3 regions of the Streptomyces sp. NPDC058326 genome follow, and region 3 is predicted to be linked to each of the others. Evidence: predicted binding sites of a transcription regulator. Region 3 holds the regulator's gene; each other region holds the start of a gene.
The links. Region 3 encodes HrcA, which represses chaperone genes, less so after heat shock. Its sites were predicted from a motif close to TTNGCACTCNGNNNNNCNGAGTGCNAA; they were not measured.
Positions count from the first base shown of each region.

Region 1: a site for HrcA is predicted at 1,811-1,837, ahead of groL (chaperonin GroEL). Genes of this name have one in related genera too.
Region 2: a site for HrcA is predicted at 1,554-1,580, ahead of groES (co-chaperone GroES). Genes of this name have one in related genera too.

Region 1 covers NZ_JBHVZO010000020.1:15,269-18,519, forward strand. Annotated here, with positions in the region: gene groL (chaperonin GroEL) at 15-1,643, opposite strand; gene ACFVYX_RS29185 (cold-shock protein) at 2,020-2,223, opposite strand; gene ACFVYX_RS29190 (MoaD/ThiS family protein) at 2,635-2,910, opposite strand; gene thrC (threonine synthase) at 2,925-3,251, opposite strand, start outside.
Region 2 covers NZ_JBHVZO010000004.1:285,020-288,270, forward strand. Annotated here, with positions in the region: gene groL (chaperonin GroEL) at 1-970, opposite strand, end outside; gene groES (co-chaperone GroES) at 1,100-1,408, opposite strand; gene ACFVYX_RS09925 (hypothetical protein) at 1,670-1,876, opposite strand; gene ACFVYX_RS09930 (polysaccharide deacetylase family protein) at 1,873-2,793, opposite strand; gene ACFVYX_RS09935 (methyltransferase domain-containing protein) at 2,923-3,251, shown strand, end outside.
Region 3 covers NZ_JBHVZO010000001.1:205,821-209,071, forward strand. Annotated here, with positions in the region: gene ACFVYX_RS00920 (nitronate monooxygenase) at 1-11, opposite strand, end outside; gene dnaJ (molecular chaperone DnaJ) at 136-1,275, opposite strand; gene hrcA (heat-inducible transcriptional repressor HrcA) at 1,276-2,295, opposite strand; gene ACFVYX_RS00935 (MBL fold metallo-hydrolase) at 2,443-3,171, shown strand; gene ACFVYX_RS00940 (DUF3097 domain-containing protein) at 3,182-3,251, shown strand, end outside.

The DNA.
Region 1 (3,251 bases), on a different contig from region 3:
CCGATCCCGGAGGATCAGAAGTCCATGTCACCGCCCGGCATGCCGCCGCCGGCCGGCGCGGACGCCTTCTCCGGCTTGTCGGCGATGACGGCCTCGGTGGTGAGGAACAGCGCGGCGATCGACGCGGCGTTCTGCAGCGCGGAGCGCGTGACCTTCGCCGGGTCGATGATGCCCTCGGCGATGAGGTCGACGTACTCGTTGGTCGCGGCGTTCAGGCCGTGGCCGACGGGCAGGTTGCGGACCTTCTCCGCCACGACGCCGCCCTCGAGGCCGGCGTTGATCGCGATCTGCTTCAGCGGGGCCTCAAGGGCCAGCTTCACGATGTTCGCGCCCGTGGCCTCGTCACCCGCGAGGTCGGCCTCGAGCTTCTCGAAGACCGAGGAGGCCTGGAGCAGGGCCACGCCACCGCCGGCGACGATGCCCTCCTCGACGGCCGCCTTCGCGTTGCGAACGGCGTCCTCGATGCGGTGCTTGCGCTCCTTGAGCTCGACCTCGGTCGCGGCACCGGCCTTGATGACCGCAACACCGCCGGCGAGCTTCGCCAGGCGCTCCTGCAGCTTCTCGCGGTCGTAGTCGCTGTCCGAGTTCTCGATCTCGGCGCGGATCTGGTTCACGCGACCGGCGACCTGCTCGCTGTCACCGGCACCGTCGACGATGGTGGTCTCGTCCTTGGTGATGACGACCTTGCGGGCGCGGCCCAGCAGGTCGAGGCCCGCGTTCTCCAGCTTCAGGCCGACCTCCTCGGAGATGACCGTGCCGCCGGTGAGGATGGCGATGTCGTTCAGCATGGCCTTGCGACGGTCGCCGAAGCCCGGGGCCTTGACCGCGACGGACTTGAAGGTGCCGCGGATCTTGTTGACGACCAGGGTCGACAGGGCCTCGCCCTCGACGTCCTCGGCGATGATCAGCAGCGGCTTGCCCGACTGCATGACCTTCTCCAGGAGCGGGAGGAGGTCCTTCACGGAGGAGATCTTGGAGTTGACGATCAGGAGGTACGGGTCGTCGAGCGACGCCTCCATGCGCTCCATGTCGGTGGCGAAGTACGCCGAGATGTAGCCCTTGTCGAAGCGCATGCCCTCGGTGAGCTCGAGCTCGAGACCGAAGGTCTGCGACTCCTCGACGGTGATGACGCCTTCCTTGCCGACCTTGTCCATCGCCTCGGCGATGAGCTCGCCGATCTGGGTGTCGGCGGCGGAGATGGAGGCCGTCGAAGCGATCTGCTCCTTGGTCTCGACATCCTTCGCCTGCTCGAGGAGGGCGCCGGAGACGGCCTCGACGGCCTTCTCGATGCCGCGCTTGAGGGCCATCGGGTTGGCACCGGCGGCGACGTTGCGGAGGCCCTCGCGGACGAGCGCCTGGGCGAGAACGGTGGCGGTGGTCGTACCGTCGCCGGCGACGTCGTCCGTCTTCTTGGCGACTTCCTTGACCAGCTCGGCGCCGATCTTCTCGTACGGGTCCTCGAGCTCGATCTCCTTGGCGATGGAGACACCATCGTTGGTGATCGTGGGGGCGCCCCACTTCTTCTCGAGGACGACGTTGCGACCCTTGGGGCCGAGGGTGACCTTGACGGCGTCAGCGAGCTGGTTCATGCCGCGCTCGAGACCGCGCCGGGCCTCCTCGTCGAACGCGATGATCTTGGCCATGTGAAGTGGTCCTCCCGGACATGGGGTGGATAACGCTCCAGGACCGCGCCGACGCCCGCGACGGACGGCCTCCGCAACTCCGCGTGGTTCCTTGCCCCACCCGGCCGGCGGCCTCGTCGTGCTCGATCCTCGTAGCACTCTCACCTTCCGAGTGCTAACGCCAATGATTAGCACTCGACCTATGAGAGTGCAAGCCGTTCCGAAGGAACGTCGATGAGGGGTGGTGGTCGGGCGACGGGCGGGTGCAAGCGACTCTCGAGTTTCGGGAGGTGGAAGCGGGGGCGCGAGGGAGCGTGGGGAACGCACGAGGGGCCCGCGTCCCCTCAGGGATGCGGGCCCCTCGACGGCGTTGCGTCGGTGGCCGATCGCGCCGCGCTCAGACGGCGAGCTTGACCATGTCCGCCTGCGGACCCTTCTGGCCCTGCGAGATCTCGAACTCGACTCGCTGTCCCTCTTCGAGGCTGCGGTAGCCATCCATCTGGATCGCGCTGTAGTGGACGAAAACATCCGCACCACCGTCGACCGCGATGAAGCCGTAGCCCTTCTCCGCGTTGAACCACTTGACGGTGCCCTGAGCCATGCCTAACTCCCCTATTACTGGCCCTTGCGCGGGACCGCACTTCGCGGACCCGGGTCAGACCCTGCGCCGGAACGCGTCGACCGCGGCTGAATGTATCTGCCCAACTGCCCTCTGCAACAGGTCATTCGAGCGAGAATTCTGGGCGCCGGAGAAAGGCGAATCAGGGAGAATCCCCCGGATGGCGGGGCAAGTCGGGCCCGGCAAAGCGCGCAGAAGGTACACAACACGCAGGCACTTTGGCTGCTTCTTGTCGCGCGGAGACGCATTCTCATATGCGCCCGGCATGAGCAGCGGAGGGGACTTCCCCAACTCTACCGCGCTCAACCATACAGAATTGCCCCTTCCGCTTTATGGCGCGGAAGGGGCAATTCAAGAAAGACGGGGCAGCTGGGACGCCCGGTCCCCGGCGGGTCAGCCTCCGGCGACGGCCGGGATGATCGAGACGCCCGCGCCGGCCGGGGTGGCCGTCTCCAGGCCCTGCTCGAAGCGCACGTCGTCGTCGTTCACGTACACGTTGACGAAGCGGCGCAGCTTGCCCTGGTCGTCCAGGACACGGGCGGCGATGCCCGTGTGGTTCTTCTCCAGGTCCGCGATGACCTCGGCGAGGGTCGCGCCCTCGGCCTGGACCTCGGACTGCCCGCCCGTGTAGGTGCGGAGGATGGTGGGGATGCGGACGTTCACGGCCATGTCTTCTTAACCTTTCAGAGCGCCAGGCCGGCGTCGCGGAACGCGTCCAGGCTCGGGCGGATGGTGACGGTCGCCTGAGAGGTGTCGGCCACCGCGTCCAGGGTCTTGAGTCCGTCGCCGGTGTTGAGGACGACGGTGGTGAGGTTCGGGTCGATCAGACCGTTCTCGATGAGCTTCCTCGCGACGCCGACGGTCACGCCGCCCGCGGTCTCGGCGAAGATGCCCTCGGTCTGCGCGAGCAGCTTGATCGCGTCCACGACCTGCTCGTCGTCGACGTCCTCCACGGCGCCGCCGGTGCGGCGGGCGATGTCGAGGACGTACGGGCCGTCGGCCGGGTTGCC
Region 2 (3,251 bases), on a different contig from region 3:
TGACGCGGCGGGCGGTGCCGAGCACGTCCAGGCCGGCCTGGTCGAGCTTGAGGCCGACCTCCTCGGCGATGACGGTGGCACCGGTGAGGGTGGCCATGTCGCCGAGCATCGCCTTGCGGCGGTCACCGAAGCCGGGGGCCTTGACGGCCACGGCGTTGAAGGTGCCACGGATCTTGTTGACGACCAGGGTCGACAGGGCCTCGCCCTCGACGTCCTCGGCGATGATCAGGAGCGGCTTGCTGGCGCCGGCCTGGATGACCTTCTCCAGGATGGGCAGCAGGTCCTGGATCGAGGAGATCTTGCCCTGGTTGATCAGGATGTACGGGTCGTCGAGGACGGCCTCCATACGCTCCTGGTCGGTGACCATGTACGGGGACAGGTAGCCCTTGTCGAAGGCCATGCCCTCGGTGAAGTCGAGCTCCAGGCCGAAGGTGTTGGACTCCTCGACGGTGATGACACCGTCCTTGCCGACCTTGTCCATCGCCTCGGCGATGAGCTCGCCGACCTGCTGGTCCTGCGCGGAGAGCGCGGCCACGGCAGCGATGTCGGACTTGTCCTCGATCGGACGGGCGGTCGCGAGGAGCTCCTCGGAGACGGCCTTGACGGCGGCGTCGATGCCCTTCTTCAGGGCGGCCGGGGAGGCACCGGCGGCGACGTTGCGCAGACCCTCGCGGACCAGGGCCTGGGCGAGCACGGTGGCGGTGGTGGTGCCGTCACCCGCGATGTCGTTGGTCTTGGTCGCCACCTCCTTCACCAGCTGGGCGCCGAGGTTCTCGTACGGGTCCTCGATCTCGACCTCGCGGGCGATCGTGACACCGTCGTTGGTGATGGTGGGGGCGCCGAACTTCTTGTCGATGACGACGTTGCGGCCCTTGGGGCCGATCGTCACCTTCACCGTGTCGGCAAGCTTGTTGACGCCGCGCTCAAGGGCGCGACGGGCGTCCTCGTCGAACTTCAGGATCTTCGCCATGGGAGCGGTTCAGCCCTCTCGGAATCGGGTGGAACGAACCGCGCCCCGGGGCGCCTGGAAGGGGCCTCGGGGCGCAGCTCTGAGCATCTGGTTCAGTGCTCGTACTTCGGTACTTCGTACTTCGGTGAATTACTTCTCGACGATCGCGAGCACGTCGCGAGCCGAGAGGACGAGGTACTCCTCGCCGTTGTACTTCACCTCGGTGCCGCCGTACTTGCTGTAGAGCACGACATCGCCGGTCTGGACGTCGAGCGGCAGGCGCTCGCCGTTCTCGAAGCGGCCCGGGCCGACGGCCAGGACGACGCCCTCCTGGGGCTTCTCCTTGGCGGTGTCCGGGATGACCAGGCCAGAGGCGGTGGTCTGCTCGGCGTCGAGCGGCTGGACCACGATGCGGTCCTCGAGCGGCTTGATGGCAACCTTGGAGCTGGTGGTCGTCACGATCCGACCTCCCCCTTCGGAGATCACGGGGTTGACTGTCTGAGGTGGCGAACCAGGTGGATCCGTCGTCGCGGGTGCCGGACCTGCCCGTCGCTGTGTTGGCACTCTCCGGTGGGGAGTGCCAGAGCCGAGACTATGACCGCGATTAGCACTCGGTCAAGCGGAGTGCCAATTCCGTGCCGTGTGGCGATTCGGCACGGGTACGGGCGACGGCGCATCCGGCCCCCGATTCCGTACGGGGGTTCGATCCATGACGACCCCCTAGCGGTCCTCCCCTCGTGACGGCCCGGCGGCGGTCCGCTCCGCGATCGTCGTCGACTCCCGCGGTTCCGCCGGCCCGACCCGCTCCGCCGCCTTCCGCCCGAGCCGCTCGATCGGGTCCACGGCGGAGGCGCATCCGGAGACGGCGAGGAGTGCGGCGGCCAGGACGGCTCCGGCCGCCGCCCGAGCCGCCGGGGAGCGGCTCACACGTAGTCCTCGAGCTTCGCGACCGCGTACCCCTTGGCCGTGATCACGTTCATCACCCGGCGGATCATGTCGGGCATGGTGCCCTTCCAGTCGTCCTTGCCCCGGAAGTGGGTGAGCACGATGTCGCCGGGGTGCAGGTCCCGGTCCCACTCGCGCCACTCCATGCGGTCGGGGAAGGCCTCGGACGCCCACAGCGGGACGGCCTTGACCCCGCAGGACTTGGCGGCGCGCAGGGTGTCCTCGTTGTAGTTGCCGTAGGGCGGGCGGAAGAGCGACGGCCGCTTGCCGAAACGTTTCTCGATGACGTCCTGCATGCCGCAGATCTCGCGCTTCTGCCGGCTGTACGAGAGCCCCGGCAGATAGCGGTGGTTGAGGGTGTGGTTGTGCAGGGCCACCCCGCCCTCCTGCGACGTCTGCATGCGGGCGAAGTAGCCGTAGTCGTCCTTGACCACGTAGTCGCTGATGAAGGCGCTGTACGGGATCTTGAGCTCCTTCATCATCCGCAGCAGCTCGGGGTCCTTCTCCGCGCCGTCGTCGATCGTCAGGAAGACGACCTTCTGCTTGGTCGGCACGGTGGTGAAGACGGGCGGCAGGCCTTCGCCGTCCGTCTCGAAGCCCTTGCGGGTGGTGATCCTCGGCTTGACGGCGGGCGGGGCGGGGGCGTCGAGCGGCGTCCTGGCGAGGCCCCACTTCTTCGCGGCGGCCACGCGGGCGGCGCGCTGCTCGCGGACCTTCTCGACGTACTTGGCGAGCGCGGCGGACGCGCCCTGCGCCGGGGCCTGCTGTCCGGCGGCGGGGGCGGGCGGGCCGGCGGCCGGCTCGGGGCCGCCTGAGCAGGCCGTCGCGGCGGAGGCGAGGGCGGCGACGACGAGGGTGGCTCCGAGCACCCGGGAGGAACGGTGCACACCTTTTGCCATCTTTTTTTCCTTTTGTCGTATGAGTCGTATGGCGCCGCATCCTGTCAGCGCGCCGGCCCGTTCCCGGCCGCGACACCGCCGTACCGCACCCACGTCCCCCGGCCGGCCCACAGCATCACAGGGCCCACAATGGGACGGGTGACCGACCTCGCCTCCTTCGCCCCCCTCCTCGGCCCCGAGGGGCAGACCCTCCTCACCGCCCTGCGCGAGTACGACCCCGCGCAGGAGCTGGCGGTGGCCTCCCGGCTGCGCCGCGACCACCCCGCGGAGCTGGTCACGGCGGCCATCGGGCAGGCACGGCTGCGGCAGCGGGCGGTGGCGAAGTTCGGCGCGGAGGACGCGTACCGGATGTACTTCACGCCGAACGGCGTCGAGCAGTCGACCCGCGCCTCGGTCGGCGCCCACCGGGCGGCCCGGCTGAAGGCGCTCGGCGTCCGCAGCGTCGCCGACCTCTGCTC
Region 3 (3,251 bases):
GTGGTGGACATATGGGCATCGTGCCATGGCCCTGCTGCGGGGCCGAATCCGTACGTCAGGTCATGGAAGGGGCGGCTCCGGAAAGCTGGAAGGGGCGGTACCCGCACACGCGGGTACCGCCCCCTCCGGGTCGGATCAGGTCCGCCCGTTGAACGCGTCCTTGAGCCGCGAGAACAGCCCCTGCTGCCCCGGCTGGAACTGGCCTGTGGGCCGCTCCTCGCCGCGCAGCTTGGCCAGTTCGCGCAGGAGCCGCTCCTGCTCCGCGTCGAGCTTGCTCGGCGTCTGCACCTCGACGTGCACGATCAGGTCACCCCGGCCGTTGCCGCGCAGGTGGGTGACACCACGGCCGTGCAGCGGGATCGACTGGCCGGACTGGGTGCCCGGACGGATGTCGATCTCCTCGAGGCCGTCGAGGGTCTGCAGCTGCACCTTGGTGCCGAGCGAGGCCGCGGTCATCGGAAGGGTGACCGTGCAGTGCAGGTCGTCGCCGCGCCGCTGGAACGTGTCGTGCGGGGTCTCGTGGATCTCGACGTACAGATCGCCGGCGGGGCCGCCGCCGGGACCGACCTCACCCTCGCCCGCGAGCTGGATCCGGGTGCCGTTGTCGACACCGGCCGGGATCTTGACGGTGAGCGTGCGACGGGACCGGACCCGGCCGTCGCCCGCGCACTCGGGGCACGGGGTCGGGACGACGGTGCCGAAGCCCTGGCACTGCGGGCAGGGGCGGGAGGTCATGACCTGGCCGAGGAAGGACCGGGTGACCTGGGAGACCTCGCCGCGGCCGCGGCACATGTCACAGGTCTGGGCGGAGGTGCCGGGAGCGGCGCCCTCGCCCGAGCAGGTCGTACAGACGACCGCCGTGTCGACCTGGATGTCCTTGGTGGTGCCGAAGGCCGCCTCGTTGAGGTCGATCTCCAGACGGATCATGGCGTCCTGGCCGCGGCGGGTCCGCGAGCGCGGTCCACGCTGCGAGGCCGTGCCGAAGAAGGCGTCCATGATGTCGGAGAAGTTGCCGAAGCCACCGGCACCGAAGCCGCCCGCGCCGCCTCCGCCGGAGGCCGAGAGCGGGTCGCCGCCCAGGTCGTAGACCTGCTTCTTCTGCGGGTCCGAGAGGACCTCGTAGGCGGCGTTGATCTCCTTGAAGCGTTCCTGCGTCTTCGGATCGGGATTGACGTCCGGGTGCAGCTCGCGGGCGAGCCTCCTGAAAGCCTTCTTGATCTCGTCCTGGGACGCGTCGCGGCGCACGCCGAGTACGGCGTAGTAGTCCGTGGCCACTTACGACTCCGCCAGGATCTGTCCGACGTAACGTGCCACTGCGCGTACCGCTCCCATCGTTCCGGGGTAGTCCATGCGGGTCGGTCCGACCACGCCGAGTTTGGCGACTGCCTCGCCGCCCGAACCGTAGCCGACCGAGACGACGGACGTGGAGCTCAGCCCCTCGTGGGCGTTCTCGTGCCCGATGCGTACGGTCATGCCCGATTCCTTGGCCTCGCCCAGCAGCTTGAGGAGCACGACCTGCTCCTCCAGAGCTTCGAGGACGGGCCTGATCATCAGGGGGAAGTCGTGTCCGAAGCGGGTGAGATTGGCGGTGCCGCCGATCATCAGCCGCTCCTCGTGCTCCTCGACCAGGGATTCGAGGAGGGTCGCGAGCACGGTCGAGACCGTGGCGCGGTCCTCGGTCTCCTCGAAGGACTCGGGGAGGTCCTGCACCAGCTGCGGCACGTCGGCGAACCTGCGGCCGACGACCCGGCTGTTGAGCCGGGCCCGCAGATCGGCGAGCGAGGTCTCGCCGAAGGGCGCGGGGCAGTCGATGAGGCGCTGCTCGACGCGGCCGGTGTCCGTGATGAGCACCAGCATCAGGCGGGCGGGGGCCAGCGAGAGCAGCTCCACGTGCCGGACGGTCGAACGGGTCAGCGAGGGGTACTGGACGACGGCGACCTGACGGGTCAGCTGGGCGAGCAGCCGGACCGTGCGGCCGACGACGTCGTCCAGGTCCACCGCGCCGTCGAGGAAGTTGTGGATGGCCCGGCGCTCGGGCGTCGACAGCGGCTTGACGCCGGCGAGCCGGTCGACGAAGAGCCGGTAGCCCTTGTCGGTCGGGATGCGGCCGGCGCTGGTGTGGGGCTGGGCGATGAAGCCCTCTTCCTCCAGAACGGCCATGTCGTTGCGCACGGTGGCGGGCGAGACGCCGAGCTTGTGGCGTTCGGTGAGCGCCTTGGAGCCGACGGGCTCCTCCGTCCCGACGTAGTCCTGAACGATGGCGCGCAGGACTTCGAGTCTGCGTTCGCTGAGCATCGTGCGCACCTCCAGCTGTCGTCGTCGTTCCGGTTGCTCCGCTTTTGGCACTCACCCTGTCCGAGTGCCAGCGATCCCCCGGCCAGTGTACGGCGGCGGGCGTCGCTCCTGGCAAGGAGGCGGCGCCCCACCGGCTAGCGTCGCCCCATGGACGTGGATTGGGAAGCGTACGGGTGGGAGCGGCTCTCGGACGGGGTGGGCCGGCGCCGACTGCCCCGCTGGGACGCCACGGTGGGACTGGTACTGGGCGAACGGGCGGCGCTGCTGTACGACACGGGCTCGTCGCTCGCCGAGGGCGGCGAGCTGCGGACCCAGGTGGCGGAGCTCACGGGCGGCCGGAGAGTGACGCACATCGCACTCAGCCATCCCCATTTCGACCATGTGCTGGGCACGGCGGCCTTCGCGGGCGCGGAGGTCTTCGGCGCGGTCGGCTCGGACGAGCTGCTCGGCCGGACGAGGGACCGGGAGGAGCTGCGCACGGACGCGGTACGACAGGGCCTCGACGAGACGGCGGCCGCGGAGGCCGTGGACGTCCTGGTGGCGCCGCGGCACGTGGTCTCCGGCGAGTGGACGCTCGACCTCGGCGGCCGACAGGTCCTCCTGGCGAACGTCGGGCCCGGTCACACGGGGCATGACCTGGTGCTCCTGGTACCGGGAGAGCGGGAGGTGGTCTTCTGCGGCGACCTGGTGGAGGAGTCGGGAGAGCCGCAGGCGGGCCCGGACGCGATCCCCTCCCGCTGGCCGGACGCGCTCGACCGGCTGCTGCGGCTGGGCGGCGAGGAGGCGCTGTACGTACCGGGGCACGGTGCGGTGGTGGACGCCACGTTCGTGCGGGCACAGCGCGATGAGCTGGCACACCGCTTCGGGGTGTCATAACGTCGCGCAAATGCGCAGCTACGACCCGGACCTGACACCCTCTTGGAAGCGCTCGGCGCCCGTCCCGGAGATCCCGGCCG